2 regions of the Edwardsiella piscicida genome follow, and region 2 is predicted to be linked to the other one. Evidence: predicted binding sites of a transcription regulator. Region 2 holds the regulator's gene; the other holds the start of a gene.
What was found. Region 2 encodes PhoB, which activates phosphate uptake and scavenging genes when phosphate is short. Its sites were predicted from a motif close to CTGTCATAAAACTGNCNNAT; they were not measured.

Region 1: a site for PhoB is predicted at 2,958-2,977, ahead of pstS (phosphate ABC transporter substrate-binding protein PstS). Genes of this name have one in related genera too.

Annotation. Positions count from the first base shown of each region.
Region 1 covers NZ_CP090968.1:3,731,942-3,747,731, reverse strand. Annotated here, with positions in the region: gene pstA (phosphate ABC transporter permease PstA) at 1-779, opposite strand, end outside; gene pstC (phosphate ABC transporter permease PstC) at 781-1,752, opposite strand; gene pstS (phosphate ABC transporter substrate-binding protein PstS) at 1,815-2,855, opposite strand; gene L1P05_RS17075 (glycosyltransferase family A protein) at 3,220-4,056, shown strand; gene glmS (glutamine--fructose-6-phosphate transaminase (isomerizing)) at 4,115-5,944, opposite strand; gene glmU (bifunctional UDP-N-acetylglucosamine diphosphorylase/glucosamine-1-phosphate N-acetyltransferase GlmU) at 6,153-7,523, opposite strand; gene L1P05_RS17060 (F0F1 ATP synthase subunit epsilon) at 7,801-8,220, opposite strand; gene atpD (F0F1 ATP synthase subunit beta) at 8,240-9,622, opposite strand; gene atpG (F0F1 ATP synthase subunit gamma) at 9,657-10,520, opposite strand; gene atpA (F0F1 ATP synthase subunit alpha) at 10,583-12,124, opposite strand; gene atpH (F0F1 ATP synthase subunit delta) at 12,137-12,670, opposite strand; gene atpF (F0F1 ATP synthase subunit B) at 12,685-13,155, opposite strand; gene atpE (F0F1 ATP synthase subunit C) at 13,216-13,455, opposite strand; gene atpB (F0F1 ATP synthase subunit A) at 13,507-14,325, opposite strand; gene atpI (F0F1 ATP synthase subunit I) at 14,366-14,743, opposite strand; gene rsmG (16S rRNA (guanine(527)-N(7))-methyltransferase RsmG) at 15,394-15,790, opposite strand, start outside.
Region 2 covers NZ_CP090968.1:1,169,006-1,184,795, forward strand. Annotated here, with positions in the region: gene L1P05_RS05225 (MdtA/MuxA family multidrug efflux RND transporter periplasmic adaptor subunit) at 1-114, opposite strand, end outside; gene ppnP (pyrimidine/purine nucleoside phosphorylase) at 417-704, shown strand; gene L1P05_RS05235 (NUDIX hydrolase) at 775-1,206, opposite strand; gene rdgC (recombination-associated protein RdgC) at 1,223-2,134, opposite strand; gene mak (fructokinase) at 2,256-3,161, shown strand; gene L1P05_RS05250 (GyrI-like domain-containing protein) at 3,235-3,702, shown strand; gene L1P05_RS05255 (DUF1294 domain-containing protein) at 3,812-4,159, shown strand; gene L1P05_RS05260 (AAA family ATPase) at 4,184-7,885, opposite strand; gene sbcD (exonuclease subunit SbcD) at 7,882-9,114, opposite strand; gene phoB (phosphate regulon transcriptional regulator PhoB) at 9,307-9,996, shown strand; gene phoR (phosphate regulon sensor histidine kinase PhoR) at 10,017-11,318, shown strand; gene ppx (exopolyphosphatase) at 11,351-12,880, opposite strand; gene ppk1 (polyphosphate kinase 1) at 12,893-14,998, opposite strand; gene speG (spermidine N1-acetyltransferase) at 15,133-15,675, opposite strand.

The DNA of each region.
Region 1 (15,790 bases), 1.2 Mb from region 2:
GGGCTCATGGCAAACTTGAAGATGGTGACCGGCAGGTTGGCCAGCGGCTGCATCATGTCGGTGCTCCAGAACTGGTTGGAGAGCGACGTAAACAGCAGGGGCGCCGTCTCGCCGGCGATACGGGCGATGGCCAGCAGTACCCCGGTAATAATCCCCGACACGGACGCTTTCAGGGTAATCGCTGAAATCATCTTCCACTTGGGCGTCCCCAGCGCATAGGCCGCCTCACGCAGGCTGTCCGGCACCAGCTTCAACATATTCTCCGTGGTGCGGATAACGATCGGCACCTGCAGCAGCGCCAGCGCGATCACCCCGGCCCAGCCGGAAAAGTGCTGCATCTTGGTCACCACAATGGTGTATACGAACAGCCCGACCACGATAGAGGGCGCAGATAACAGAATATCGTTAATAAAACGGGTCACGTTGGCAAACCAGCCGTTGCGGCCGTATTCCGCCAGATAAATGCCCGCCATGATCCCCAGCGGCGTGCCGATCACCGTCGCCCACAGGATCAGCAGCCCCGAGCCAACGATGGCGTTTGCCAAACCGCCGCCTTCGGTATTCGGCGGCGGCGTCATTTCGGTAAACAGCGCCAGCGACATGCCGTCCAGGCCACGAGTAAAGGTGGATAGCAGGATCCACACCAGCCAAAACAGGCCAAAGGCCATCGTGCCCATCGACAGGCACAGCGCAATACGATTTTTCTGGCGGCGCCAGGCCTGCATGCGGCGACGGGATTCCGCCAGCTTCTGCGGATTTTGTACGTCCATCGTTGCCATATTAACGTCCCTCGTTCTTCGCCAGACGCAGAATCATCAGCTTGGACAGCGCCAGCACGATGAAGGTGATCACAAACAGAATCAGTCCAAGCTCCATCAGCGCCGCGGTATGCAGTCCAGACTCCGCCTCAGCAAACTCATTGGCCAGCGCCGAGGTAATACTGTTGCCCGGCATATACAGTGAAACGCTGTCGAGCTGGTAGGTATTACCGATAACAAAGGTGACCGCCATGGTCTCCCCCAGCGCGCGTCCCAGCCCCAGCATGACGCCCCCGATCACCCCATTTTTAGTGAACGGCAGGACGATACGCCAGATAACCTCCCAGGTGGTACAGCCGATGCCATAGGCGGACTCTTTCATCATGACCGGCGTCTGCTCAAACACATCGCGCATCACCGCCGCAATATAGGGGATGATCATGATCGCCAGGATCACCCCCGCCGCCAAGATGCCGATACCGAACGCCGGACCGGAAAACAGGGTACCTACGATGGGAATACCGGAGAGCACGTTGCCCACCGGGATCTGAAAATACTCAGCAAACAGCGGGGCAAAGATAAAGAGTCCCCACATGCCGTAAACGATGCTGGGGATCGCCGCCAACAGCTCAATCGCCACCCCTAGCGGGCGACGTAGCCATCCCGGCGCCAGCTCCGTCAGAAACAGGGCAATACCGAAGCTGACCGGAACGGCGATGATCAGCGCGATAAGAGAGGTAACCAGCGTGCCGTAGATAGGCACCAGCGCGCCAAACTGCTCCGCAGGCGCATCCCACTCTTTGCTCCACAGGAATGCAAAGCCAAACTTCTCCATGCTGGGCAGCGCAGCGACGATCAGCGAAACGATGATCCCCCCCAGCAGCAATAGCGTAATCAGGGCCGCCAGTTTGACCAGCATCCCAAAAATGACGTCACCAAGCTTACTCGGCGCTTTTATCATCGGCTGTTTATTAGACAAAGGCGAATCAGCCATGCGTATCTCTTCTTAAACGGTCACGGTACGGCACGCACCGCACGGTGCGTGCCAAAAAGCGATCAGTACAGCGCGTTGCCGCCGCTGTCCTTAACGCTGCTTTTCCAGGCGGTACGAATATGCTCCACCACCGACGCCGGCAGGGTCGCATAGTCCAGATCGTTAGCCTGCTTAGCCCCTTTACTGTAGGCCCAATCGAAGAACTTCAGCACCTCTGCCGTTTGCTTAGGCTTGCTGGATTCTTTATGAACCAGAATGAAGGTGGTCGAGGTGATCGGCCATACGTTATCGCCGGGCTGATTCGTCAGATCCTGAGCGAAAGATGCGCTCCAGTCGGCGCCTTTTGCCGCATTGCTGAAGCTGACCTCCGTCGGACTGACCGCCTGCCCCTCGGAGGAGATCAGCTTGGTGTAGGCCAGCTTATTCTGCTTGGCATAGGCATACTCGACGTAGCCGATGGCGCCCGGCAGACGCTGTACAAAGGCGGCAACGCCATCGTTACCTTTTCCACCCAGGCCCGTCGGCCAGTTAACGGTGGAGCCGGCGCCGACGTCACTCTTCCACTGTGCGTTGACTTTGTTCAGGTAGCTGGTAAAGACAAACGAGGTGCCAGAACCATCGGCGCGGCGCACCACGGCAATCGCCTGATCCGGCAGTTTAACCCCCGGGTTCAGCTTAGCGATTGCCGCGTCGTTCCACTTCTTAATTTTACCCAGGTAGATATCACCCAGCGTTTCACCGTCCAACGTCAGCTCGCCCGACGTAATACCCGGCAGGTTAACGGCCATCACCACGCCGCCGATAACCGTCGGAAACTGAAATAGGCCGTCCGCCGCCAGCTTTTCTTCGCTCAGGGGCGCATCGGAGGCGCCGAAGTCAACGGTGTTAGCAATGATCTGCTTCACACCGCCGGAGGAGCCAATGCCTTGATAGTTTACTTTATTACCGGTCTCTTTCTGATAGGAGTCTGCCCACTTGGCGTAAACCGGCGCAGGGAAGGTGGCACCGGCACCGGTCAGGCTCTCCGCCGCAAAGGCAGGCATGGCGCTCAGGGAGACGGTCGCGGCGACAATCCCGGCGACAGCGGTACGCATCAGTTTCATATTCCCTCCTGGGAAGTGTTATTCATCTAACGTATGAACGATCGGATCAAGTATGGTGCAGGTAGCAAAATAAGGCAGTTTGATGACAGTAAAATGTATGGATTATGACAGTTTTATTACAGTCAGCGGGGGGCCAGGGCGCACGCCGCGCGACAGACTGCGGGGTCCGCCGTCGGCGCGGCGGTCGTCTACGCTACGGCCAGTAGAAAACGTGATACCCTCAGACAAATCGCGGCTGACTATATATTAAATTTTGCGAGATACAACAAACACATATTACTATCGTTGATGATATTAACCACTATCCATGTGATAATGGACCAAACCGCTCATCTCATGGCTATGCTCACAGGATAACCGCTAAATGATTCACCAAGACAATGACAAACAACATATTAAAGTGTCTTATGTGACACACTTTTATTGCAATCAGAAAAGTATTGAATCTGTCTTTTCACTGCTACGAAAGTATGAAAGTTTACCGTTGTCTATCCGTAGCGCCGTGGAGTTTATTATTGTCGATGATGGCTCACCGATAACCTACGACGTAGGTAGCATTGACTTAAATATTACTTGGTTAAAGATAACCGAGGATATTAAATGGAATCAGGCCGGCGCGCGTAATCTGGGTGTTACCTATGCAAAATCCGATAAAATCTTGCTGACCGATTTGGATCATGAACTGCCTAGCGAAACCTTTGCGTACCTGATCAACGCGAAAAATCCTGGACGTAACTTCTATAAGATATACAGGAGAAGCCCTGAGCGGGGACTGTACAAAGGCCATTCCAATCTATTTTTTATGTCACGCGCGCGTTTCTTTCGCCACTTTGGCTATGACGAAGAGTTTGCCGGTAACTACGGTGCAGAAGATTACCGTTTTGTTAAATATCATAAATATCATGGTTCTCGACAAAAATATCTGCCAAAGAAAATTATTTGCTATGAAAGAGTGCTCGATCGTGAAAAAAGCTATCATAGCCTGACACGCGATTTATCAGCCAATACGCCAGTTGACTTACAAAAGCGAAAAGAGTGCGAAACTTATGGCGATGAATATGGCCACAGCCGCATTTTTCTTAATTTTGAATGGAAGGTTATCTACCGCCACAGCGTATTTCCGACGACGCTGCCAACGGAAAAACGCTGGTGGAAACCGCTATGGTGGTTACGCTATTTATCGTCTACCCTTTCCCGCTAATAGCGCTATCTGTAAAAAGGGGATGCCTAAGCATCCCCTGATAACTCACGATCGCGCTTTATTCTACGGTAACCGATTTAGCCAGGTTACGCGGCTGATCGACGTCGGTCCCCTTGATCAGGGCGACATGATAGGAGAGCAGCTGCAGCGGCACCGTATAGAAAATCGGTGCAATCACCTCTTCCACATGCGGCAGAGCGATAATGCGCATCCCTTCACTTTCGCTAAACCCGGCGCTCTGGGCGGCAAAAACGTACAGCAGACCGCCGCGAGCACGCACCTCTTCAATATTGGACTTTAGCTTCTCCAGCAGCTCGTTATTCGGCGCCACCACCACCACCGGCATATCGGAGTCGATCAGCGCCAGCGGACCATGCTTCAGCTCACCGGCGGCATAGGCCTCGGCATGAATATAGGAGATCTCCTTCAGCTTCAGCGCCCCTTCCATCGCGATCGGATACTGATCGCCTCGCCCTAAGAACAGCGCGTGGTGCTTATCCAGGAAATCTTCGGCCAGCGCTTCAATGCTACGATCCAGCGAAAGCATCTGATCAATACGGTTCGGCAACGCCTGCAGGGCATGGACAATCTCCTGCTCCGCCTCCGCAGACATACCGTGTAGACGACCAATACGCGCCACCAGCATCAGCAATACCGTCAGCTGTGTAGTAAAGGCCTTGGTTGACGCTACGCCGATTTCCGTGCCGGCGCGGGTCATCAGCGACAAATCGGATTCGCGCACCAGCGAGGAGCTGGCTACGTTACAAATCGCCAACGATCCCAAGTAGCCAATCTCTTTGGACAGGCGCAGCGCCGCCAGCGTATCGGCCGTTTCACCTGATTGAGATAGCGTTATTATCAAGCTGTTTTTACGCACGGCCGATTTACGGTAGCGGAATTCAGAAGCGATCTCGACATCACAGGGAACGCCAGCCAACGCTTCAAACCAGTAACGGGCCACCATACCGGAGTGGTATGACGTTCCACAGGCAATAATTTGGATATGCTCAACCTGCGACAGCAGGCGCTCACCGGCCTCTCCCAGCTCCTGCAGATCGATTTGACCGTGGCTAAAGCGCCCTTCAAGGGTGTTTTTGATCGCCTGCGGCTGTTCGTAAATCTCTTTCTGCATGTAGTGGCGATAAGCACCCTTATCCCCGGCGTCATACTGCACATTGGATTCAACTTCGGCACGCGCCACCGGCGCGCCGGCGGCGTCAAAGATGGTCACGCTATGGCGAGTCACCTCGGCGATATCCCCCTCTTCCAGGAAGATAAAGCGACGGGTAACCGGCAGCAGCGCCAGCTGATCGGAGGCCAGAAAGTTCTCCCCCATCCCTCGGCCAATCACCAGCGGGCTACCCGAACGGGCGCAGACCAGCGCCTCCGGGTGCTGACTGTCCATCACCACCGTACCGTACGCGCCGCGCAGCTGTGGGATGACCCGTTTAACGACCTCCAGCAGAGAACCTCCCTGGCGCTGTTCCCAGTTCACCAGGTGCGCAATCACCTCCGTGTCCGTCTCGGAGGTAAAGCGGTAGCCGCGCGCGATCAGCTGCGCACGCAGCGTCTCGTGGTTTTCGATAATACCGTTGTGCACCACGCTGATATGGCCGGAGACATGGGGATGCGCATTCTGCTCGTTCGGCTCGCCATGGGTTGCCCAACGGGTGTGGGCAATACCGGTGCCGCCGACCATCGGCGATTGAGCAACTGCGTCGCTTAATGCTTTGACCTTGCCTACGCGACGTAGACGCTGCATATGCCCCTGAGCGTCAACGACCGCCAGACCCGCAGAGTCATAGCCACGGTATTCCAGACGACGTAACCCTTCCAGCAGGATCTCTGCCACATCTCGCTGCGCTACCGCGCCAACAATTCCACACATAAGGTTTTATTCCTATAGCCAAACCGCCGCAGCGGTTTGTCGATGCCCGTATCGATCTGATTGATAAACGGCGCTGTGCGCCGCTGCCCCGAGCCTTGTAGAGAGTGGGGCGGATCCCTTTCGCGGGATCGTTATTATGTTTTTCCCTGTGCCCCGACGCGGGACACAGGGAAAAACCGCTGCGGCCGTTAGGCCGCAGCGTTCGCGATTATTTTTTCTTCACCGGCCGTTTCCAGCCACTGAGCTGCACCTGTTTCACCCGGCTGAGCACCAGCTCTCCGTCACCCACATTTTTGGTGACCGTCGTACCGGCGGCGATCGTCGCGCCGCGACCAACGGTTACCGGCGCCACCAGCTGACTGTCTGAACCGACGAAGACATCATCACCGATCACCGTCTGGTGTTTATTGGCGCCATCATAGTTGCAGGTAATGGTCCCTGCGCCGATATTTACCCCTGCGCCGATCTCCGCATCACCCAGGTAACTCAGATGACCCGCCTTAGAACCGCGCCCCAAGTGTGCCTTCTTCATTTCAACAAAGTTACCCACGTGCGCCTCCGCATCAAGGCAGGCGCCGGGGCGCAGACGAGCAAAGGGCCCCACGGTACAGGCCTGCGCTAACCGGGCACCCTCAATCACCGTATAGGGACTAATCACGCTATCATCGGCGATCTGGCAATCCTTCAGCACACAGCCGCTGCCGATATGCACTCGGTCTCCCAGCGTCACCTCGCCTTCGATAATCACGTTGGTATCGATCACCACATCGCGCCCGTGCACCAGCTCACCGCGCAGATCGAAGCGTGCCGGATCGGTTAGCATTACGCCGGCCAGCAGCAAACGCTGCGCCTGCTGCTGCTGATAGGCCCGCTCCAAGGCGGAAAGCTGCAGACGGTTGTTAACCCCCTCCACCTCGCTCAGGCGTTCAGGATGTACCGCCGCAATCTGCCGCCCTTCCTGATAAGCCATGGCGATAATATCGGTAATATAAAACTCGCCCTGAGCATTGTTGTTATCCAGGCGGGCAAGCCAGCGCTTCAGATCCGCGCCGTTGGCTACCAGAATACCGGTATTGATCTCATTGATACGACGCTGCGCTTCGCTGGCGTCCCTATGTTCGACGATCCCCACCACGCTATCGTTATGACGCACAATGCGACCATAGCCGCTCGGGTCGTCCAGCTTTACCGTCAGTAGACCGATTCCCCCCAGGGGCTTCGCCGCGATCAGGCGCTGCAGCGTCGCGGCCGAAATCAGCGGCACATCGCCGTACAGCATCAGGATATCTTCATCGTCGGAAAAATCAGGTGCCGCCTGCTGCATGGCATGACCGGTGCCCAACTGCTGAGCCTGCAGCACCCAGTTCAGCGGCTGGCCAGACAGATGCGACTTCAGCAGATCGCCGCCGTGGCCGTATACCAGATGTACCTGACGGGCGCCCAGCGTCAGCGCGCTGTCAATAACGTGCTGCACCATCGGCTTACCTGCCAACGGATGCAGCACCTTAGGAAGATCGGAATACATGCGGGTTCCTTTACCGGCGGCAAGGATGACCACGCTTAATGGAGATGTCGACATAAGCAATCTGATCCATTCAAATTGATGGGGTAAAGTAAACCCGTTCAGCGGCGGGATTACTACATATTTCTCTACTCAAAACGCGCGCAGGCCAGATGTACTGCGGGGATAGGGTGATGATAGATAACTTGGCAGGAGGGGGGCAAACACTCTCTTCGTCAATACGCTTTTTCGCGCGATTAGCCCAACAATTGCGCAGCGAATATCCAGGGAGAAGGCTTTTTTTAACGATAAAAAAAACCTCTCCACCGGGGAGAGGTTTTTTAGCGTCGTCTGCTTACATCATTTTTTTGGTCAATTCGATTACGCGAAGTTTGGCAATCGCCTTGGCCAGCTCTGCAGATGCCTGAGCATAGTCAACGTCGCCGTGCGAGCTGCGGATGTGTTCTTCTGCTTTACGCTTCGACTCCATCGCACGCGCCTCGTCGAGGTCCTGACCACGGATAGCGGTATCGGCCAGCACGGTAACCGCGCTGGACTGCACCTCAAGGATGCCGCCGGAAAGGTAGATAAACTCCTCCTCTCCGTGCTGTTTAACGATACGCACCATGCCAGGCTTAATGGCAGTAAGCAGCGGAGCGTGCCCCGGGTAGATACCCAGCTCACCTTCACTACCCGTCACCTGGATTTTCTGCACCAGCCCGGAGAACATCTGACGCTCCGCGCTGACCACATCCAGATGGAAAGTCATAGCCATATCACCCTCCTATCAGGCGTTACAGTTTCTTGGCTTTTTCCACGGCTTCGTCGATAGAGCCCACCATGTAGAACGCCTGCTCCGGCAGATGGTCATAGTCACCGTTCATGATGCCCTTAAAGCCCATGATGGTGTCTTTCAGCGAAACGTACTTGCCAGGAGAACCGGTGAACACTTCCGCAACGAAGAACGGCTGTGACAGGAAACGCTGGATCTTACGCGCACGGGCAACGACCAGCTTGTCCTCTTCAGACAGCTCATCCATCCCCAGAATGGCGATGATATCCTTCAATTCCTGATAACGCTGCAGAATGGACTGCACGCCGCGCGCGGTGTCATAGTGTTCCTGGCCCACCACCAGCGGATCCAGCTGACGGCTGGTGGAGTCCAGCGGGTCAACGGCCGGGTAGATACCCAGAGAGGCGATCTGACGGCTCAGAACCACGGTCGCATCCAAGTGCGCAAAGGTGGTTGCCGGCGACGGGTCAGTCAGGTCATCCGCAGGGACGTATACCGCCTGAACAGAGGTGATAGAGCCAGTTTTCGTGGAGGTAATACGCTCCTGCAGCACGCCCATCTCTTCTGCCAGCGTCGGCTGATAACCTACCGCTGACGGCATACGGCCCAGCAGTGCGGACACCTCGGTACCGGCCAGGGTATAACGGTAGATGTTATCGATAAACAGCAGAACGTCGCGGCCTTCATCGCGGAACTTCTCCGCCATGGTCAGACCGGTCAGCGCCACGCGCAGACGGTTTCCCGGCGGCTCGTTCATCTGACCATAGACCAGAGACACTTTGTCCAGTACGTTGGAGTCCGTCATCTCGTGGTAGAAGTCGTTACCCTCACGGGTACGCTCACCCACGCCGGCAAAGACCGAGTAGCCGGAGTGTTCGATAGCGATGTTACGGATAAGCTCCATCATGTTGACGGTCTTACCTACGCCAGCGCCCCCGAACAGACCCACCTTACCGCCTTTAGCAAACGGACAGATCAGGTCGATAACCTTGATACCGGTCTCCAGCAGCTCCTGGGAGTTGGACAGATCTTCGTAGCTCGGCGCCGCGCGGTGAATCGCCCAGCGCTCTTCTTCGCCGATCTCGCCCTTCATGTCGACCGGATCGCCCAGTACGTTCATGATACGGCCCAGCGTTGCTTTACCCACCGGCACTTCGATCGGGTGGTTTTGGTCTTCTACGTCCAGCCCGCGACGCAGGCCGTCAGAAGAACCCATTGCGATACAGCGAACGACGCCGCCGCCCAGCTGCTGCTGAACTTCCAGTACCAGTTTAGTGGCACCGCCTTTTACCTCCAGTGCGTTATACACCTTCGGCACGGCATCCTGCGGGAACTCCACGTCCACCACGGCGCCGATAACCTGGATAATCTTTCCAGTAGCCATCTTGAATCCTCTACGTAATTCGTAAACCTAGCTCTTAAACCGCAGCAGCGCCCGAGACGATCTCGGTGAGCTCCTGGGTGATGCTGGCCTGACGAGCCTTGTTGTAGACCAACTGCAGCTCTTTGATCAGGTTGCCGCCGTTGTCGGTTGCCGCCTTCATAGCAACCATTCGCGCGGCCTGCTCACTGGCCAGGTTTTCCACGACGCCCTGATAAACCTGCGATTCCACATAGCGACGCAGCAGGGTATCCAGCAGCGCCTTCGGATCCGGTTCATACAGGTAATCCCATGATTTCCGTTTCAGCTCCGCGTCATCTGCCTTGGGCAGCGGCAACAGCTGAAGGACCTGTGGTTCTTGGGACATGGTGTTGATGAACTTGTTGCTCACCACATACAGGCGATCCAGACGGCCTTCATCATAGGCCTGCAGCATCACCTTCACCGGACCGATCAGCTCGGACAGGGAGGGGTTATCCCCCATACCGGTGACCTGAGCGACAACGTTGCCGCCCACGGACCCAAAGAAAGAGACTGCCTTGGAGCCGATCAGCGCGAGATCGATATCCACGCCCTTCTGGTTCCACTCTTTCATCTCTGTCAGCAGCTTCTTGAACAGGTTAATGTTCAGGCCACCGCACAGACCACGGTCGGTAGAAACCACCAGATACCCCACGCGTTTAATATCGCGCTCTTCCAGGTACGGGTGTTTGTATTCCAGATTCCCCAGCGCAAGGTGACCAATCACTTTGCGCATGGTTTCTGCATAGGGACGGCTGGCCGCCATGCGATCCTGCGTTTTACGCATTTTGGAGGCGGCGACCATCTCCATCGCTTTTGTGATCTTTTGCGTGTTTTGCACGCTGGCGATCTTGCTACGTATCTCTTTCGCGCCGGCCATCTCTGCTTCTCCTCAAAACCTTTTACGGCCCACCGTATTACTGCCGGCAGGCCGTAAGGCTATTACCAGGACTGGGTTGCTTTGAAGGTATCGAGGATGCCTTTCAGCTTGCCTTCGATCTCGTCGTTATAAGCACCGGTCTGGTTGATTTGTTGCATCAGGTCGGCGTGCTCGCGATCAACGTAAGCCATCAGCGCCGCTTCGAAGCCGCCAACCTTCGCCAGCTCGACGTCTTCCAGGTAACCACGCTCAGCGGCAAACAGCACCAGCGACTGCGCAGCGACGGACATCGGCGCATACTGTTTCTGCTTGAGCAGCTCAGTAACCTTCTGGCCGTGGCTCAGCTGTTTACGCGTCGCATCGTCCAGATCAGAGGCAAACTGAGAAAACGCCGCCAGTTCGCGATACTGCGCCAGCGCGGTACGAATACCGCCGGACAGTTTCTTCATGATCTTGGTCTGCGCCGCACCACCCACACGGGATACGGAGATCCCCGGGTTTACCGCAGGACGAATACCGGCGTTAAACAGGTTAGATTCCAAGAAGATCTGGCCATCGGTAATCGAGATTACGTTGGTCGGAACGAACGCGGAAACGTCGCCAGCCTGGGTTTCAATGATCGGCAGCGCCGTCAGTGAACCCGTCTTACCCTTGACCTCACCCTTGGTGAAGGCCTCGACGTATTCAGCGTTAACGCGCGCTGCACGCTCCAGCAGACGGGAGTGGAGGTAAAATACGTCGCCCGGGAATGCTTCACGACCTGGCGGGCGACGGAGCAGCAGGGAGATTTGGCGATAGGCGACCGCTTGCTTAGACAAGTCATCATAGATGATCAGCGCGTCTTCGCCGCGATCGCGGAAATATTCACCCATCGCACAGCCGGCGTACGGTGCCAGGTACTGCAGAGCGGCGGATTCAGAGGCCGAGGCCACGACGACAATGGTGTTAGCCAGCGCACCGTGCTCTTCCAGCTTACGCACCACGTTAGCGATGGTAGAAGCCTTCTGACCGACGGCAACGTAGATACACTTGATGCCGGAATCACGCTGGTTGATGATGGCATCGACGGCCAGCGCGGTTTTACCGGTCTGACGGTCGCCGATGACCAGCTCACGCTGACCACGACCGATTGGGATCATGGCATCCACGGACTTATAGCCGGTCTGTACCGGCTGATCGACCGACTGACGCTCGATAACGCCCGGGGCGATGGCTTCAACGGCGGAGAACCCGTCGTGCTCGACCGGCCCTTTACCGTCGATCGGCTCACCCAGGGTGTTCACCACGCGGCCCAGCAGACCACGGCCTACCGGAACTTCCAGAATACGGCCGGTGCACTTGACCTTCATGCCTTCGGCAAGGTCAGCGTAGGGCCCCATCACTACCGCACCCACAGAGTCGCGCTCCAGGTTCAGTGCGATAGCGTAGCGGTTGCCCGGCAGCGCGATCATTTCGCCCTGCATGACGTCCGCCAGACCGTGAACGCGGATAATCCCGTCGCTCACGGAGACGATTGTACCTTCGTTGTGAGCTTCGCTCACCACGTCGAACTGAGCAATGCGCTGCTTGATCAGTTCGCTGATTTCGGTGGAATTCAGTTGCATGCTCCAGTCCCCTTAAGACTGCAAGACGTCTGTCAGGCGATCCAAACGGCCGCGAATGCTGCCATCGATCACCAGGTCACCCGCGCGGATAACCACGCCGGCCAGTACAGACTTATCAATTTTGCAATTCAGCTTCACTTTACGTGACAGACGTTGTTCCATTGCGGCGCTGATTTTATCCAGCTGCGCCTGAGTCAGGGGCGCTGCAGAGGTGACTTCCACATCTGCCGTCGCTTCCATCGCATCACGCAGTGCAATAAACTGCTGCAGCACGTCAGGAATAACCTGTAAACGTCCGTTTTCCGCCATCACTTTAATGAAGTTCTGACCGGATTCATCGAGCTGGTCACCGCAAATATCAATGAAAAATGCCGCAAGGGTCTCCGGAGCCAAGGCACCGGACAACATTTCGGCCACGCTTTCATTGCGGGTCACCTCAGCGCTGAACGCCAGCATATTCTGCCAACGATCCAGGCTGTTATGCTCAACAGCAAAGTCAAAAGCTGCTTTGGCGTAGGGGCGAGCTACCGTGATAAATTCAGACATCGGCCCCTCCCTCCTTACAGTTCAGCGACCAGTTTATCGACGATGTCGCTGTTCGCAGCTTCATCCACGGAACGTTCAATAATTTTCTCGGCACCGGCGATTGCCAACATGGCGACCTGTTTACGCAGCTCTTCACGGGCACGCTTGCGTTCGGCATCGATTTCAGCCTGCGCCTGCGCGACGATCTTGGCACGTTCCTGTTCTGCTTCAGCCTTCGCCTCATCGATGATCTGAGACTTACGCTTGTTCGCCTGCTCGATGATCACCTGTGCGTCAGCCTTGGCTTTCTTCAGCTGGTCGGTCGCATTGGCCTGCGCCAAGTCCAGATCTTTCTTCGCACGCTCTGCGGAAGAGAGACCGTCAGCAATTTCTTTCTGACGCTTCTCAATGGCGGCCATAAGCGGCGGCCATACATACTTCATGCAGAACCAGACGAACAGGACAAACGCGATGGCCTGGCCGAGGATTGTTGCGTTAAGATTCACAGCACAATGCCTCTTAAATTAGTTAATCGGTTTGGTTGGCGTTAACGGGGAGAACCCCATTTACGCGACGGCAAACATGACGTACAGACCCAGACCAACCGCAATCATCGGGATAGCATCCACCAGACCCATTACGATAAAGAACTGTGTACGCAGCAGCGGGATCAGGTCCGGCTGACGCGCGGCGCCTTCCAGAAATTTACCACCCAGGATGCCGATACCGATCGCAGCACCGATTGCCGCCAGGCCCATCATCACAGCGGCAGCCATGTACAGCAGATCCATACTCAGGTTTTCCATGACAGTCTCCAGTTTGTTTCAGTTAAACGCAGTAGTGTTGTTAAAAAATAATCAGTGCTCTTCAGACGCCATCGACAGATAGACGATCGTCAGAACCATGAAGATAAAGGCTTGAAGCGTAATAATCAGGATGTGGAAAATAGCCCATGGAACGTTGAGCAACCACTGTGACCACCACGGCAACAGACCGGCAATCAGGATGAAAATCAGCTCGCCGGCATACATGTTACCGAACAGTCGCAAACCGAGGGAGACCGGCTTGGACAACAGGCTGACGCCTTCCAGAATCAGGTTGACGGGAATAAAGATAGGATGATTGAACGGCTGCAGGGTCAACTCCTTAACGAAGCCCCCTACCCCTTTCATCTTAATGCTGTAGAACAGGATCAGGATAAATACCCCAAGCGCCATCGACAGGGTGATATTGACATCCGCCGACGGCACCACGCGCAGCGCAGGCAGCCCCATCCAATGCTCAGCGATGTACGGCAGGAAATCGATGGGAACCAGATCCATCAGGTTCATCAGGAAGACCCAGACGAAGATGGTTAGGGCCAGCGGCGCGATCAGCTTGCTCTTACCGTGATACATGTCGCGCACGCTGCCATCGACGAAGCCGATAATCAGCTCAACGGCGGTCTGAAACTTACCCGGCACACCGCTGGTTGCATTCTTGGCGACTTTACGGAACAGAGCCAAAAAGATCAGGCCCAGAACCACAGAGAAAAACATGGAGTCGATGTTCAGCGTCCAGAAAGATGCTGGGCCATCGTGCGGATTCACCAGCTCAAAAGTACGCAGATCCAACTGAAGGTTGTTCAGATGATGACCGATGTACTCTTGTGGCGTAGAGATTTCTCCTGCAGACATGATGCCTCTTACCCTTTAAGTAGTTAATACGGTAACTGTTTTAATTACGACTAATAAATGCCGGCGCTGCTACCTGCACCACCAGCACCGCAATGTAAGTCAGGCCAAGCGGAAGAAAAACCGCCTTAAACCACCCCAGCGACACGATAAGCAGGGCTATCGTGCAGACCATTTTAAGCGCCTCGCCCAGAGCGAATGCCCAAGCAATACGCCCCTCAGCCCGCGCTTCGGCCCGCGAACGCGAGGCAAACAGCATAAACACGGCGTTGGGTAACCAGGCGGAAAGCCCGCCCAATAGTGCGGACTCTCCCCAGCCTACCGATTTTATCGACAGGCAGATACTGAATAGAACAAAGGTCACTAGCTGTAGAATCAGCAAGTTACGTGCGATCTTCCCGCCATAAAGCGCTCCAGACATGACGTTTGCTCTCTCCGTACCCCCCAGGAGGTATGCTGATTTGAGTGACGTAATAAAACTGCCTTTACGAGGCTGAGTCAAGCCAGAAAAACGTGAAAATTATACGGTGCATCCCTACAAATTCAATGTATAAGTAGCCAAAAAGTGAATAGTAATTTAAATATTTTCACGATTTATCACCGAACACACAGAATCGACGAAATATCCTTTTTGTCCAATACATAACACAATTCCAATCTTACATTTTTACTCTGGTGAATGATCACAGAATAAAGCAGTAAAAAAGCCTATATACCATAGGGTTAAGGCTGTTTTTTAGCCAATATTGCCAATATAGACATTTAAAATCATAAAGTTAGTCGATTAACCCATCAATCTACAGCTCAAAACCAAATGGAAACAGCCTGTTGACATATCGATCCCCTCTTCTCCGCACGCCCATAACCGGAAAACAATTCGGCAAAAGCGCACGGACAGAGGGCGATCGCGACCGGGTTAACCGTCCTTAGGCAAGAGGATCATCACGCAAATATTGTAAACAGATGGTAAACAAATAAAATATATGTCTACAAATGATTCAAGCTATTAAAGATTGATCCGCTCACTTGCTATGCAATGGTTTTTTTAGCTTTTTTTGACAAAAAACAAAATTAATCGGATTTTAGTACCACCAGATGGCGTTCCCCTTCCAGCGTGGGCACCTGCAGGCGGATCAGTTGCTCCACGCTAACGCCGGCCGGCAGATTTTGCAGCTCATCCTGCGGAACCCCCCCTTTCAGGGCATAAAAACGTCCGCGGTGCGCGGCGGGAAGGTGGTGACACCAAGACACCATATCCTGCAAAGAGGCAAAGGCACGGCTGATCACGCCGTCAAAAGGCGGCTCAGCGACAAACGCCTCAACCCGGCTCTGCACCGGCTCAATATTGTCCAGGTGCAGCTCATGCTGGACCTGGCGCAAGAAACGAACCCGCTTGCCCAAGCTATCCAGCAGCGTGAAGTGGGCATCAGGGCGCACGATGGCCAGAGGGATCCCCGGCAGACCCGGC
Region 2 (15,790 bases):
GGCGGGCGGCGCAGAGGAGACGTGATGCCAGGCGAACGCGCCCAGCAGGAGCAGCAGAATTAACAGCCCGCAGAGCTTGGCGCGCCGGGAAGAGAGTGCGGATATAACGCTCATGTGACGGTAATTCTCCTGCAGACGCCCGATGGGCGGAATCCATGATGAAAAGACGCCGAACGGGAGCGTCGAGCGCAGCCCCGGATGGTCGTAAGTGTATTGTAGCCGTTTGCTGCGGCGGCAAAATGGAGGAAATATGAAAATCGTGCGCATCGCAATGGAAAACCGTCGCACGCCGGCGCTTTTTTAGCCGATCGTCGCGTCCGCCCGCGCTGGCGATCGCACCCTGAAGAAACGGCGCGTGACAGTCCCCGTTTTTTTGACCAAGATGAGACGACTACTCACGTTAAAGAGGCCACACTATGCTGAATGTTAATGAGTATTTTGCAGGGAAAGTGAAGTCGATTGGCTATGACAGCGGCAGTATCGGCCGCGCCAGCGTGGGAGTGATGGAAAAGGGCGAGTATACCTTTACCACGGATCGGCCGGAGGAGATGACGGTGGTGACCGGCGCGCTGCGCGTGCTGATCCCCGGCGCGCCGGACTGGCAGGTGTTTACCCCGGGAGAGACCTTTTTTGTGCCGGAGCACAGCGAGTTTAACCTGCAGGTCGCGGAGCCCAGCGCCTACCTATGCAAGTATCTGAGCTGATCGTCTGACGGGCGAGGGCGGCGCGCCGCCCTCAGCCTCTTCGCCTTACCTCGACGGCGGCACCCGCCGTCTAAAATCCCATCTCACCATAGTGACCGTGGCGGAACTCCGTCAGCACCCGACGTACGTAGGGCAGGGTCTCCTGCGGCAGCGCATCGGGGGCGAACCAGGTCAGCGCGTCGCACTTGTGCGGCTCCCGGTTATCGATGACGGCGTCGTCATCCGCCAGATAAAACCACTGATCGACATAGGTGCGATCGGCGCTGCGGCGGTGCAGGGTGTAGACATGGCGCAGCGCGGCGGGGTCCCGCGTTAGCCCTATCTCCTCCTGCGCCTCGCGCGCCATCGCCTGGCTCGCGGACTCGCCCGCTTCGACGTGTCCGGCGGGCAGCGACCAACAGCCGTCGGCAAAGCCGGTATTGGCGCGGCGGGCTAGCAGAAAGCGGCCGTCGCGCTCCAGGATCAGGTATACCGCATGGTAGATCATCGCATGTCCAGGCACGGTTGCCTCCCGGCGTTTACTGCGCCGCCTCACCGCCCAGGGCGGCGATCAGCTCGTCGATTAATACCGCCAGCTCGCCGGTCATCAGGGCGAAGTCGGCGTCAAAGCGCAGGGCGGCGTCTTCACGATCGATATCTTCATTCTGATCGCGCAGGGTTTCCGAGAACTTCAGGCGCTTAACGGCGCCGTCGTCGGCCAGCACCAGCTGAATGCGCTCGCGCCAATCCAGCGCCAGCTTGGTCACCAGCTTACCGGCCTCGATATGCACGGCGATCTCATCGCACACCAGCTCCTGCTGTTTGCAGCGAATAACGCCGCCCTCGTCCAGGATAGCCTTCAGCTCGGCCTCGTCCTGCAGGCTGAAGCCCGCCGGGGTGTTGCCGCTGCGCACCCATTCGGTCAGGGTCATCTCGATGGGTTTATCCAGCGTCAGCGGCACGACGGGCAGGGAGCCCAGGCTCTTGCGCAGCAGCGCCAGCACGTCTTCCGCCCGCTTGGCGCTGGCGGCGTCCAGCATGATCAGGTTGTTGACGCTGTCTATCCACAGCCAGGTCTGGTTAAAACGGCTGAAGGCGCGCGGCAGCAGGCTGTGCAGCACCTCATCCTTCAGCGCGTCTTTTTCGGTTTTTTTCAGCTTGCGGTGCTGCTCACCCTCTAGCCTTTCGATTTTGGCCTGCAGCGCCTGCTTGAGTACCGGCGCTGGCAGGATCTTCTCCTCTTTGCGCGCGCACAGCAGGATCTGCCCGTTGGCGCAGTGGGTCAGCGCGTCGCTGCCGCCGCCGAGGGGGGGAACCCAGCCGGTGCGCGACATATCCTGACTGCCGCAGGGGGTAAATGCCATGGCGCTGAGCTGGGACTCCATCTCTTGCGCCACCAGCGGAATTTCACGGTTCAGACGGTAAATTAACAGGTTCTTAAACCAGAGCATGAGGCATTTTTCCGGAAAAAAAGGTGGGAGTTAGCGGCGTCAATGATAGCGAATTCTCCCCGTTTCTTCACGGAAAAACTCCGCTACTATGGGCACCGGATGAGTAATACAGGAGACGCCGATGCGTATCGGGATTGATTTGGGCGGCACCAAGATTGAGGTGCAGGCTTTGGGGGATCGCGGGGAAACCCTGTTTCGGCGGCGGGTTGCCACCCCGCGCCATGACTATGCGGCGACGCTGGCGGCGATAGTCCAGCTGGTGGCGGACGCCGAGGCGCACTGCGGCGAGCGCGCCTCGGTCGGGGTCGGTATTCCCGGTACGCTGTCCCCGTTTAGCGGGCGGGTTAAGAACGCCAACTCGACCTGGCTGAACGGCTCGACGCTGGACGCCGACCTGTCCGCCCTGCTGAAAAGAACGGTGCGGTTGGCCAACGATGCGAACTGTCTGGCGGTATCGGAGGCGACCGACGGCGCGGCGGCCGGCGCCCGGGTGGTCTTTGCCGTGATTATCGGCACCGGCTGCGGCGCGGGGATTGCGCTGGATGGCCGGGTGCACGCCGGCGGTAACGGCATCGCCGGCGAGTGGGGGCATAACCCCTTACCCTGGCAGGATGACGCCGAACGGGCGGCGTCAGCGGCGCAGCCCTGCTACTGCGGCAAACAGGGCTGCATTGAAACCTTTGTCTCCGGCAGCGGATTCTGCGCCGACTACCGGCGCCACGGCGGGGCGGCGCTTGACGGGGCGCAGATCATGGTGCGGGCCGATGCGGGCGATGCGTCGGCCTTGGCGGCCATCGCCCGCTATGAGCAGCGTCTGGCGCGTGCGCTGGCGCAGACCATTAACACGCTGGATCCGGACGTGATCGTGCTGGGCGGCGGCATGAGCAACGTGAGCCGTCTGTATCGTACCCTGCCGGATCTGATCACCCCCTGGGTGTTCGGCGGCGAGTGCCGCACCCCGATTCGCCCGGCGCAGCACGGCGACGCCAGCGGCGTGCGCGGCGCCGCGTGGCTGTGGCCTGCGTAACGGCGGGCTGGTCGGCGATTTGCCATACTGGCAGAGGCGCCGCCGTGGCGCGAGAGAGCGGGAGAGGATGGGTATGCAGGTGAAGATCGAGAGTTTAGCGGCGCAGCCGCTGTTTGCCCTGCGCGTGCAGGGGCCGTTTGCGCAGTCGCTGGGGCCAGGATTTGAGCGGCTGATGGCGTGGTCGACGCGCCACGGCCTGCAGGGGCAGTGGATGGCGCTGTACTATGATAACCCCCGCGAGGTTGCGCCAGAGGCACTGCGGGCGGATGTCGCCCTGACGACGGCGACAACAGCGCTCCCGTCGGATGGCGAGGCGTCCGGGATCCGTTGGGACACGCTGGCTGGGGGCCTGTATGCGCTGGCGCAGGTGCGGGTCATCGATAATGATTTTGCCACGCCGTGGGTAGCGCTGTTTGACCAGGCGCTGCCCGCCAGCGGCTATCGTCCGGACGGCGGTCCCTGCTTTGAGCGCTATCTGAGCGATGGTCGAGCCAGCGGTGAGTGGCTGCTGGAGCTGGGCGTGCCGGTCAGAAAAAGCTGAAAATGCCCCGTTGCCGCCGCCGGGGCGTCGGAGCGAGGCCCCCGGCAATTGTCGTTTCGCCGCGGACGCGCGAATATAGGCGGACTTTGTCACAGTTTATTGCAATTAAATGAAACCAACCCTGATCTGCGATGGTGCACTGGCGCTGACGCTGCCGTTCTGTCTGTTGACGCCCCATCCGCTGTGGTATTGGCTGGCGTTGGTGAACCTGTGGACCCTGCTGATGTACGGCTATGACAAGCTGGCGGCGGTGCAGGCGCGGTGGCGTATCCCTGAGCGCACGCTGCTGCTCGGCGGCGTCCTCGGGGGCTGGCCGGGCGGGCTGCTCGGCCAGGTGCTGTTTCAGCATAAAACCCGCAAGATGGCGTTTCGCAACGCCTTCATGCTGTCGGTGGTGGCCAACCTGGCGCTGCTGCTGATCCTCTGGTACTGGCTGTACGGGCGCTGGCTGCTGTAGCGGTACGCCGGCGCCCGCGCCGGCTTATGACTCCCCGTCGCCGCTGACGCGATAGCGACTGTCGAGGCGGCTAAAGCCCAGTCCGTTGATTTTCTTCACCCGGATCTGCAGCGGGATCCGCTCCTTCATCGCCTCGACGTGGCTGATGACGCCGATGGTTTTACCGCTGGCGTTCAGGGTATCCAGCGCGTCCAGCGCGGTATCCAGCGTCTCGGCATCCAGCGTGCCAAATCCCTCATCCAGAAACAGCGAGTCGATGCGGGTCTTGTGGCTGACCAGATCCGACAGCGCCAAGGCCAGGGACAGGCTGACCAAGAAACTTTCGCCGCCGGAGAGGGTGCGGGTATCGCGCCGCGCATCCGCCTGCCAGGTATCGACGACCTCCAGCTCCAGGGTGTCGCCCTCTCGGCGCAGCAGCTGGTAGCGTCCGTGCAGGCGCATCAGCTGGCGGTTGGCCAGATAGACCAGATGGTCCAGCGTCAGCCCCTGAGCAAACTTGCGGAACTTGTCGCCGCTGCTGGAGCCGATCAGCTGATTGAGGTAGCTCCAGTCCTGATACGCCCGTTCGCGCTGGGCTATCTCGGCCAGCCAGCCCTGCTGGCTGTGGCGCCGCTGGGTGTCGCTGTGCAGCTGCTGCTGCAGCTCGCCCTGCTGCAGGCTGTGCTGGCGCAGCTGCTGCGTCAGCGCGCTACAGCGCTGCTCCAGCCACGGGTCGTCGTCGTCGATATGCAACTCCTGCGGGCGGGTCGCCTCACCCTGGGCAACGGCCTGCTGAGCCTGCGCCAGCAAGGCCGCGCTTTGCTGCCGCTGCCGCTGGGCGTCGTCGCGCAGTGCCGTGAGCTGCCGCTGCTCCTCTTCCGTCAGCATCGCAGCCAGCAGAGCGGCGTCGTCGCTAAAGGGGGAGTCGGCCAGCGCAGACTGCCAGCGCTGACGCAGCGGCAGCAGGCGCTGGGTCAGCGTCTGCTGCTGCTGGCGGGCGGCGCTCAGCTCGCCCTCCAGTCGCTCATACTGCTGCTGCCAGCGCTGACTTTCCGCCAGCGCGGCGCTCTGACGCTGCTCCAGCGCCTGCTCCTGGTGCAGCAGCTCGGCCTGAACGTCCGCGATCGGGCGGCCGTCGAGCAGGGCGCGCCGCTGGGCCAGCAGAAGGGCCAGCTGCTCATCTAGCGTCTGGCGCTCGCGCGTCAGCGTCTCGTGGTGCTGCGTCTGCGTCGTCAGCTGCTGCTGCAGCAGGCGTAGCTGCTGCTCTAGGCTGAGCGCCTGGGTCTGCAGCTGCTGGTGCTGCGCCTGCGCCTGCTGCCAACGCTGCCACTCGTCGCGTCGCGCCGCCAGCCAGCGCTCGCTCTGTGCGGCATCGGGCGCCGTCAGTTCGCCGTCGGCCAGATCGTCGGCTATCTGCTGTGTCAGACTCTGCTGCTCCTGCTCGGTCTGTTGCCATTGGCGCTCGCACTCCGCGCGGCGGGTCTCCTGGGTTTGCAGCGTCTGCAGCAGCAGACTTTGCGCATGCTGCTCCTGGCTCAGCCGCCCGCTGGCCTGGGTCAGGGCGTCGCGCGCCCGCTGCAGGCGCTGTGCCAGTGCCTCTCCCTGAGCCTGCAGGCTGTCCAGCTCGCGGCGCCGCTGGGCGCAGCGCTGCAGGTAGTCGGCGAGGGCCGTCTCATCCTCCAGCGCCAGCGCTAGCCCCAGCGCGTCACAGATCTGCTGCCAGCGCGCGCGCTGCTGGGTCAGCGTCTGCTGCAGCTGCTGGGCTTCGCTTTCCAGCTGGGCGCACTGCGCCGCGGCTTGAGCCGCGCGTTCGCTCAGCGCTCCGCCTTCCCGTCCCAGGCGCTCGACCTCCTGGCTGAGGCGATCGCGGCGCCGTTGGCTGTCGCTGAGCGCCGGGGGCTGGTAGCTGGCCGCCAGCGGGTGATCGCATGCGCCGCACAGCGGGCAGGGTTCGCCCTCACGCAGGCTGGCGCGCTCCGTTTCCAGGCTGATCAGTCGCATCTGCAGCGCTATCTGCTGTTCCAGATCCTGCAGGTGCTGGCGCTTATCCGCGTACTGACGCCGCTTCTCCGCGAGCTGCTGCTCCAGGATTAGACGCTCGCGCTGCAGTGCGCCATCGCGCGCCTGCAGCGCCTGTATGCGCGCCATCTCCTGCAGGGCCAGCGGCTGCAGCGCGATCAGCTGCTGGCGATCGTCATCGCCCTGCTGCAGGGTCGTTCGCGCCTGCGTTACGTGTTCGGCGGGGTGGTGGCGCTGCCACGCTTGCAGCTCGGCCTCCTGCGTCTCCAGCGCCTGACGCAGGCGCTGCTCGTCCTGCTGCAGGCCAAGCAGGGTCTCCTGGCGCGCATCGCGCTGGCGGCACAGGTGCTGTATCTCCTGCTGCAGCCGCGTCCGCTCGGCGCTTAGCCGTAGCCCGTCGTCGCTGAGCACGCCGCGGCGCTCCAGCAGCATCTGCCAGCGCGGCAGCCGTTCGCCCCACTGGGCGTGCTGCCGGGCGGCGTCCAGCTGCCGCTGCAGCGCGGCGTGCTGCTGTCGCTGGGCCTCCTGCTGCGCGCTGAGCTGCTGTTGCTGCGCCTGCAGATCCTGCAGCTGGCGCTGACTCTCCTGCCACTGCTGCGACAGCCGCTGTTCGGCCTCCTCCTGTTTGCTCAGCGCATTGTCCAGCGGTAGCACTCGCTCGGCGATCAGCGCCTGCGTTTCATCACGGCGCTGGCGCAGCTGCTGCCAGGCTTGCTGCGCCTGCTGTAGCGCCTGCTGCAGCGGCGCCCGCTGGGCGGCCGCCGCCTGTAGACGCGCCTCCAGCTGATGCTGCTGGGCGTCGGCCTGGCGTAGATCCTCCTCGGCCTGGGTCAGGCTCTGGTAATACGGCCGCAGCCGCAGCGCGGGTTCGGCGTGGGTCAGCCGCAGCAGCTGCGGCTGAAGGGCGAGCCAGTGCTGCTCGGCCTGGGCGGCCTGCGTCTGTGCCTGGCTCAGCGCCTGGCGCTGCTCCTGCTGACGCCGTAGCCACGCCTGCTGCTGCTGCGCCTGCGTCAGCTGAGCGCGCAGCGCCTGCTCCTGCGTCTGGGCGTGGGTCAGGCTGGCCTGCAGCGCCTCGCGCTGGGCGTCGCTGAGCAGCTCAACGCCGGCGGCGCGTTCGCGCAGCGCGTCCAGATCGCTCTTGGCCTGCTTAAAGCGGGCGAAGACCGCCTCGGAGAGGCGCCCGTAGATCTCGGTACCGGTCAGCTCCTCCAGCAGCTCGGCGCGTTTGCCGGCATCGGCGTTGAGGAACGCGGCGAACTCCCCTTGCGACAGCATCATCGACTTGGTAAAGCGGCCAAAGTCCAGGCCGGTCAGTTCGGCGATGGTTTTTAGCTTATCGCTGATTTTATCGCACAGGATCGTACCGTCATCCAGCCGCGCCAGCTCGGCGCGTATCGCCTGCAGCTTGCCGTCGGGGCGGTTGTTGGCGCGCCGCTGGCTCCAAAAGGCGCGGTAGCCTATCCCCTTGACTTCAAACTCCACCTCGGCCAAGGATTCGGCGGTGCCGCGGGTCATCAGCTCATTCTGGCTGGCGGAGATGGTGTCCAGACGCGGGGTCTGGTGGTACAGCGCCAGACAGATGGCGTCCAGCAGGGTGGTTTTTCCCGCGCCGGTGGCGCCGGTAATGGCAAACAGCCCGCTATCGCAGAAGGGGGGGGCGCTGAAGTCAATTTTCCACTCGCCGCGCAGCGAGTTGATGTTCTTAAAGCGTAGACTGAGGATCCTCATGCCTGCGTCTCCTCGGTATCGGGGTCTAGCGTTATCTCCTGCAGCACCTGCTGGAACAGCCGCTGCGCCCGCGCTTGCTGCTGAGGATCGCTCTCCTGCTCCAGCGCCAGGCGTCGGCTAAATACGTCGTCGGGGGTCAGCTCGCTCAGGGTCTCGCCGGCCTGCATGGTCAGGGCGCGCTGACGCTGCTCACGGCTGCGCCGCAGCAGCAGGATCTCCACCGGCAGCGTCTCCGCCTGCTGCTGCAGCGTGCGTTCGCTTTCGCTGAGCCAGCCGTCGCTGTCGATCTCGATGTCCAGCCAGACCGGCTTGTCCGTCGCCAGTGGGCGCAGGGCCTCCATGGCTGCGCCAATCTCCGTCAGCGAGCCCTTGAGCAGGCGCATCGGCTGGGTCTGGGGGATGGGCAGCTGGGTTATCTGCGGCGCGCTGCCGTACGCTAAGGTCACCAGGCAGACGCTTTTGCTGCTGCCCAACTCGTCAAAGCTCAGGGGGATCGGGGAGCCGCTGTAGCGAATATGCTCCGCGTGACCGACCCGCTGCGGGCGGTGAATGTGCCCCAGGGCGATATAGTCTGCCGGGGGAAAGGCGCTGGCCGGCAGGGCATCCAGCGTGCCGATATAGATATCGCGCACCGATTCGGAGCCGCTGGCGCCGACGGTGGTCAGGTGGCCGGTGGCGACGATCGGCAGCGGCTGCGCTAGCGAGGCCTGCAGCGCCAGCGCACGCTGATACAGGGCGTGGTAGTGATCGCTGATGGCCTGCTGCAGCGCCAGCTGCTTCTCCGCGGCGGACTGGCCGGCGCGGCTTTGCAGCAGGTCGCGCGGTCGCAGAAAGGGAACGGCGCACAGGATGGCGCCGGGGCTGCCGTCGCGTCGCCGCAGCAGCAGCGGCGCATCGTCGGCGTGGGCGCCCGCGATCACCTGGGTATGCAGGCAGGCCAGTAGCTCGCGGGATTCGTTGAGGGTCGCCACCGAGTCGTGGTTACCCGCCAGGACGATCAGCTGACAGCCGCGTCCCTGTAGCGCCACCACAAAGCGGTTGTACAGTTCACGGGCATAGCTGGGCGGCGTTCCGGTATCGAACAGATCGCCGGCCACGATGATGGCGTCGGCCTGCTGCTGCTCGGCCTGCAGCAGCAGCCAGTCGAGAAACGCACGGTGTTCATCGGCGCGGCTTTTACCGTAGAAATGCTGGCCAAGGTGCCAGTCGGAGGTATGGATCAGACGCATGGTGTCCCTTGCTTGGCAACGGAGGGCGCGCCCGCGGCGGCGGGCGGAGGATATGGCGGCCAGTATACCCGGCGCGACAAAAGGGCGCCAACCCGTTGGCCGCGGCGGCGAGAGGGGATCTCTTTTTTTTCATAAATCTGTCATAAAAATGACGCATAATTGCAGCGGATGACAATTAACCGGGAAGTCAGTATGAGCATACGCATTTTAGTCGTAGAAGATGAAACGCCCATCAGGGATATGGTGAGTTTCGTTCTGGAGCAGAACGGCTATCAGCCGCTGGAGGCGGAGAGCTATGACGGTGCGTTAAGCCAGCTGTGCGAGCCTTACCCCGATCTGATTCTGCTGGACTGGATGCTGCCCGGCGGCTCGGGTATCCAGCTTATCAAGCAGCTGAAGCGGGAGCCGGCGACCCGGGAGATTCCGGTGATGATGCTGACGGCGCGCGGCGAAGAGGAAGATCGGGTGCGCGGTCTGGAGGTGGGCGCCGATGACTACATTACCAAGCCGTTTTCACCCAAAGAGCTGGTGGCGCGGATCAAGGCGGTGATGCGCCGCATTTCGCCGATGGCGCTGGAGGAGACCATCAACCTGCAGGGGCTGAGCCTCGATCCCGTCTCGCACCGGGTGACGGCCCAGGACGACGCGGTGGAGATGGGGCCGACCGAATTTAAACTGCTGCACTTCTTTATGACTCACCCTGAGCGGGTTTACAGCCGCGAACAGTTGCTCAATCATGTCTGGGGCACTAACGTGTATGTGGAGGATCGTACCGTCGATGTCCACATTCGCCGTCTGCGTAAGGCGCTGGAGGGCAGCGGGCACGATCGCATGGTGCAGACCGTGCGCGGTACCGGCTACCGTTTCTCCGCCCGTTTCTGATCGGCGACGGAGTTCTGACTGTGCTAGATAAACTCTCCTGGAAGACGCTGCTGTCTGAGCTGCTGCTGTGCTGCGTGCCGGCGCTGCTGCTCGGTGCGCTGTTCGGCTATTTACCCTGGTTTTTACTGTCGGCGCTGTGCCTGCTGCTGCTGTGGCACGGCTGGAATCAGCTGCGGCTCTCCCACTGGCTGTGGGTGGATCGCAGCATGACGCCGCCCAGCGGGCGCGGCAGCTGGGAGCCGCTGTTTTACGGGCTGTATCAGATGCAGCAGCGCAATCGGCGGCGGCGGCGTGAGCTGGCTTTGCTGATCAAACGCTTCCGCAGCGGGGCGGAGTCGCTGCCCGATGCCATCGTGATGCTGACCGATGAGGGCAACATCTTTTGGTGTAACCATCTGGCGCAGCATCTGCTGGGGTTCCGCTGGCCGGAGGATAATGGGCAGAATATCCGCAATCTGCTGCGCTATCCCGAATTTAGCCGCTATCTGGGCGACGCCGACTACGCTCGGCCGCTGACGCTGCACCTGAACAGCGGGCGCTATATGGAGTTTCGCCTGATGCCCTACAGCGAGGGGCAGATGCTGATGATCGCGCGCGATGTGACCCAAAAGCGTCAGTTGGAGGGCGCGCGGCGCAACTTTTTTGCCAACGTCAGCCATGAGCTGCGCACGCCGCTGACGGTGCTGCAGGGCTATCTGGAGATGTTTGGCGACGATGCCATGCCGGCGCCGCAGCGGGAGAAGGCGCTGCTGACCATGCAGGCGCAGGCGCAGCGTATGGATGGACTGGTTCGGCAGCTGCTGGTGCTGTCGCGGATTGAGGCGGCGCCGGACATCGATCTCAGCGCGGTGGTCGATGTCCCGGCGATGCTGCATATGCTGGAGCGCGAGGCCAACGCGCTGAGCGACGGCCAGCACACGCTACGCTTTAGCATTGATGATGGCCTGCGGGTGCGCGGCAACGAGGAGCAGCTGCGCAGCGCCGTCTCTAACCTGGTGTATAACGCGATCAACCATACGCCGGCGGGAACGCAGATTAGGGTATGCTGGCAGCGCACCGCGCAGGGGGCCTACTTTAGCGTGCAGGACAATGGGCCGGGCATCGCTCAGGAGCACCTCAGCCATCTGACCGAGCGCTTTTACCGGGTCGACCGCTCCCGCTCTAGCCGCACCGGCGGCAGCGGGCTGGGACTGGCCATCGTCAAGCATGCGCTGCAGCACCACGAGGCGCAGCTGGCGATCGATAGCGCTCTCGGGCAGGGAACCCGCTTCGCGTTTACCCTGCCGTCCCATCTGGTGTTCAACGGCGCACCGTCGGCCTGATTAGCGCGGGCTCGCGTGCGCGTCGGCGCGCGCTAGTCCTCTAGCTGCGCTTCGATCACCAGGCTCCAGCCGTCGACGCTGCGCCAATACGCCTGCTCCTTCTCCACGTCCAGCTGCACCAGGCTATTTTGCCGCAGATAGTGGGACGGGAAGCGCAGCACCCACTGAAAACCATGGGTCTCCAGCTGCAGCGTCGCGGGCGGCGCGGTGGACTGGCGCTGATTGTTGAGCAGGGTAGCCAGACGCAGGATCTGGATCAGCGGCAGATACTGTTTTTTCTTAAACAGGGTGAAGCGCGGCAGCTCCTCCAGCCGCAGCGCCTTGCGCTGGCAGCGTACCAGCGTCGCCAGCATCAGCTGCTGCTCCTGGGTGAATCCGGGCAGATTGGTATTTTGCAGGATATAGGCCGAGTGGCGCTGCATGCCGCTGTGGTTGATGCTCAGCCCCACCTCGTGCAGCGCGGCCGCCCAGTTGAGCAGCGCCTCTAGCTGCGGATGCACCAGCCGCGGGTTTTGCACCATCCACTGCGCGTAGAGCTGCTGCGCGCTGGCCTGCACGCGCTGGGCCTGCTCACGGTCAATATTGTAGTGCTCGGCCAGGCTGAGCGCGGTGCGGCTGCGGATATCCTGGTGGCGGAAACGCCCCTCCATCTCATACAGTACCCCTTCGCGCAGCGCGCCGTCCGACAGGCGCAGCTGCTTTATCGCCAGCGCGTCGAACACCCCGCACAGAATGGCCAGCCCCGGAACGAAGACCTGGCGGCGATCCTCGGACAGCCCCGGCAGACGCAGGCGATCGACGTGGTCGTAGCGCAGCACCTCGTCGCACAGCATCGCCAGACGCGCCGGAGTGAGCAGCCCATCTTTTTCGCCCATGGCGACCAGAACCTCATAGGCCGCCTTAATGGAGCCGGAGGCGCCCAGCGCGGCGCTCCAGCCCTGAATGCGGTACTGCCAGGCCATGTTCTCCAGCTTTTGCGCCGCGGCCAGGCGGGCGCGCTGAAAACCGGCGGCGCTGATGACGCCGCCGGTAAAGAACTGCTGGGCAAAGCTGACGCAGCCCATGCGCCGACTCTCGACCAGAATCGGGTCAAAGTCCTCGCCGATCACCATCTCCGTGGAGCCACCGCCGATATCGATCACTAGCTTGCGGCCCTTCTCTGGCTGGGTGTGGGCGACGCCCATAAAGATCAGGCGCGCCTCTTCATGGCCGGAGATGATCTCGATGGGATAGGGGATCACCTTGGCGGCGCGCTTGAGGAACTCCTGGGCATTGTTGGCCTGGCGCAGGGTATGGGTGCCAACGATGCAGACGTTTTCCGCCGGAAAGCCCTGCAGGCGCTCGGCGAACAGGGCCAGGCAAGCCAGGCCGCGCGCCATGGACTCCTCGCTCAGGCACTGATGCTGATCCAGGCCGTCGGCCAGATGGACGCGCTGCTTTAGCCGCCCCAGCACCTGCAGCGCGCCGTTGACGACGCGCGCGATCACCATATGAAAACTGTTGGAGCCGAGATCGACGGCGGCGATCTCCTGCGGACGGGGCGAAGTGGGAATCAGCGGCATAGGCAGTCCGGTTCAGTCATGGGTCGGCGGCACGGGGAGCTCTCGCGCCTGCTGGGCGTCGGCATGTTCCAGCGCCCGGATGTAATCATAGATGGCCAGCTGTGAGCGCACTTTGCGGCGGTTGCCGCGCGGCACATAGCGGTTGCTCAGCTCCCGATCGAGGTAGCGGGCCTTGACGGTATCGCTGAACTGCAGTTCCAGCAGATCCAGCACCCGCTGGCGCAGCAGGGGATCGAGCAGGCTCACCGCCACTTCAATGCGGTAGTCGATGTTGCGGGTCATCCAGTCGGCCGATGAGAGAAAGACCTGCGGATCGCCGTGGTTGTCAAAGACATAGACCCGGGCATGCTCCAGGAAGCGATCGACGATGCTGATGGCGCTGATATTATCGCTGACTCCCGGGATCCCCGGCACCAGCGCGCACATGCCGCGCACCAGCAGGCGGATTTTTACCCCGGCGCTGGAGGCCGCGTACAGACGGTCGACCAGCCCTTTATCTACCAGGTTGTTGATCTTAAGAGTGATCCCGGCGCTCAGCCCGGCCTGGGCATGGGTTATCTCCTGATCGATCAGCTGATACAGCATGCGGCGTGAGTTCTGCGGGGAGACCATCAGGTGTTCGAAATTAACCGGGCGATAGGGGTTTTCGATAAAGTTGAATACCCGGCGGACTTCGTTGGTGATACGGGCATCGGCGGTCAGCAGCGAATAGTCGGTGTACAGCCGGGCGGTTTTCTCGTTGAAGTTACCGGTGCCGATATGGGCATAGCGCACGATGTCGTCGCCTTCGCGGCGCGAGATCAGGAACAGCTTGGCGTGGATCTTCAGCCCCGGGGCCGAGAATATCACGTGTACGCCGGCCTCCGTCAGCCGCTTGGCCCAGTGAATGTTAGCCTCTTCATCGAAGCGCGCCTGCAGCTCCACCACCACCGTGACCTTCTTGCCGTTGTGGGCCGCATGGATCATCGATTCGATGATGCGGGAGTTCTTGGCCACCCGGTAGATATTGATCTTAATCGCCAGTACGCTGGGGTCGAAGGAGGCCTGGCGCAGCAGCTCCAGCACGTGCTCGAAGGTGTGATAGGGGTAGTACAGCAGCACGTCGTGGTCGCGGATGGCGTCGAAGCCGTTACGGAAGCGATCGAACCAGACGTGGCGCAGGCGCGGCAGCGGGCGATTGAGCAGGTTGGCCTTACCGACGTTGGGAAACTTGATGAAATCCTTAAAGTTGTGGTAACGCCCCCCGGCGATGACTGAATCGTAGGAGGAGATGCCCAGCCGACGGGTCAGCAGGCTGACCAGCTCGTCGGGCATGTCGCGCTGGTACACAAAGCGCACCGGCTCGGCGGTCAGGCGCTGCTTGAGGCTAGAGGACATCAGCTCCATCAGGCTGGACTCCATCTCCGTCACCAGATCGTATTCGGCGTCGCGGGTCATCTTCATCGAATAGGCGTTCAGGGTGTGGTAATCGAAGAAGCCACAGAAGATGTCATCCAGGCAGTAGCGCAGAATGTTGTCCACCAGAATCATTGGCTTGCGTCGGCGCGGCGTCTCCGGCGGCAGCATGATGAAGCGCTCGACCTTGTCGGAGGGGATCTCCAGCAGCGCATAGCGGGTCTGCTGGCCGCTGACGATCTCCACCGCCAGATAGGTGTAGTCATCCTTGAGGAAGGAGACCAGATCGGTCTCCTCATCGAGCATGATCGGCGTGATATGCTGGCGCAGATGGTTGCGGTAGTACTGCCGTAGCCACACCTGCTGGTTTTCGGAGAGCTGGCGTTCGTTGATCAGGAAGATCTGATTGCGCGCCATCTCCAGCAGCAGGTCGTTGTACAGGGAGTCGAACTCCTGATCGGCCTTGAGCACCTTGGCCTGGATCTGCTGCAGCAGGTGGCGTGAACTGCCGTTATCCGTGCCCTGCTCCTCGCTGATCAGTATGCGGCGCTTCAGCTCGGCGAAGCGCACCTTATAGAATTCGTCCAGGTTGCTGGAATAAATGCCGAGAAAGCGCATGCGCTCGATCAGCGGGTTGCTTTTATCGGCGGCCTCCTGCAGTACGCGCTCATTGAAGGATAGCCAGCTGAGCTCTTTGTCGATATAGCGCTTTTCCTGCCCCATTGTGACTCCAGTACCAAAGCAAAAACGATCCGTCCCGCGCTGCGCGGGGCGGCTGCCCGGCGGTGATACCGCCGTGGACGGAACATTGCCCTACTATTATGGCGAGTCTGCGGGGGGAAAGTCCAACCGCGGCGCTATACGCCCGGCGCCGGCGCGCGGTACATGGCCAGATAGCGGTGCTGGAACATGCACATGCGGATGGCGTTGCGGTACTCGCCGTTGATGAAAAACTCGTGGATCAGCTCCCCCTCGACCTCAAAGCCCAGCTTGCTATAGATATGGATAGCCTTGTGGTTCTCTTTGTCGACGATCAGGTACAGCTTATACAGGTTGAGCACGGCAAAGGCGTGCTCCATGGCCAGCTGCGCCGCGCGGCTGGCGTAGCCGTGTCCCTGATGGGCGGGATCGATGATGATTTGAAACTCGGCGCGGCGGTGAATATGGTCGATTTCGACCAGCTCAACCAGCCCTATCTTGGTGCCGTTCTGCTCGACCACAAAGCGGCGCTCGCTCTGATCGTGGATATGCTTGTCGTACAGTTCGGCCAGCTCGACAAAGGCGATGTAGGGCTCCTCAAACCAATAGCGCATCACGCTGGCGTTGTTATCAAGCTGGTGGACAAACGGCAGGTCTTCCCGTTCCAGGGGATGTAACCTGACGTAACTCTCGCTGGACATAATCGTTCCTCTCGTCGCAGGGAATGGGCGGCCGAGGCCGCCGGATAGGGAACGATATTATAACCGCTGTTTATTAATAACTGCAGGGGGCGACGGCGTCGATACGGTCGCCGCG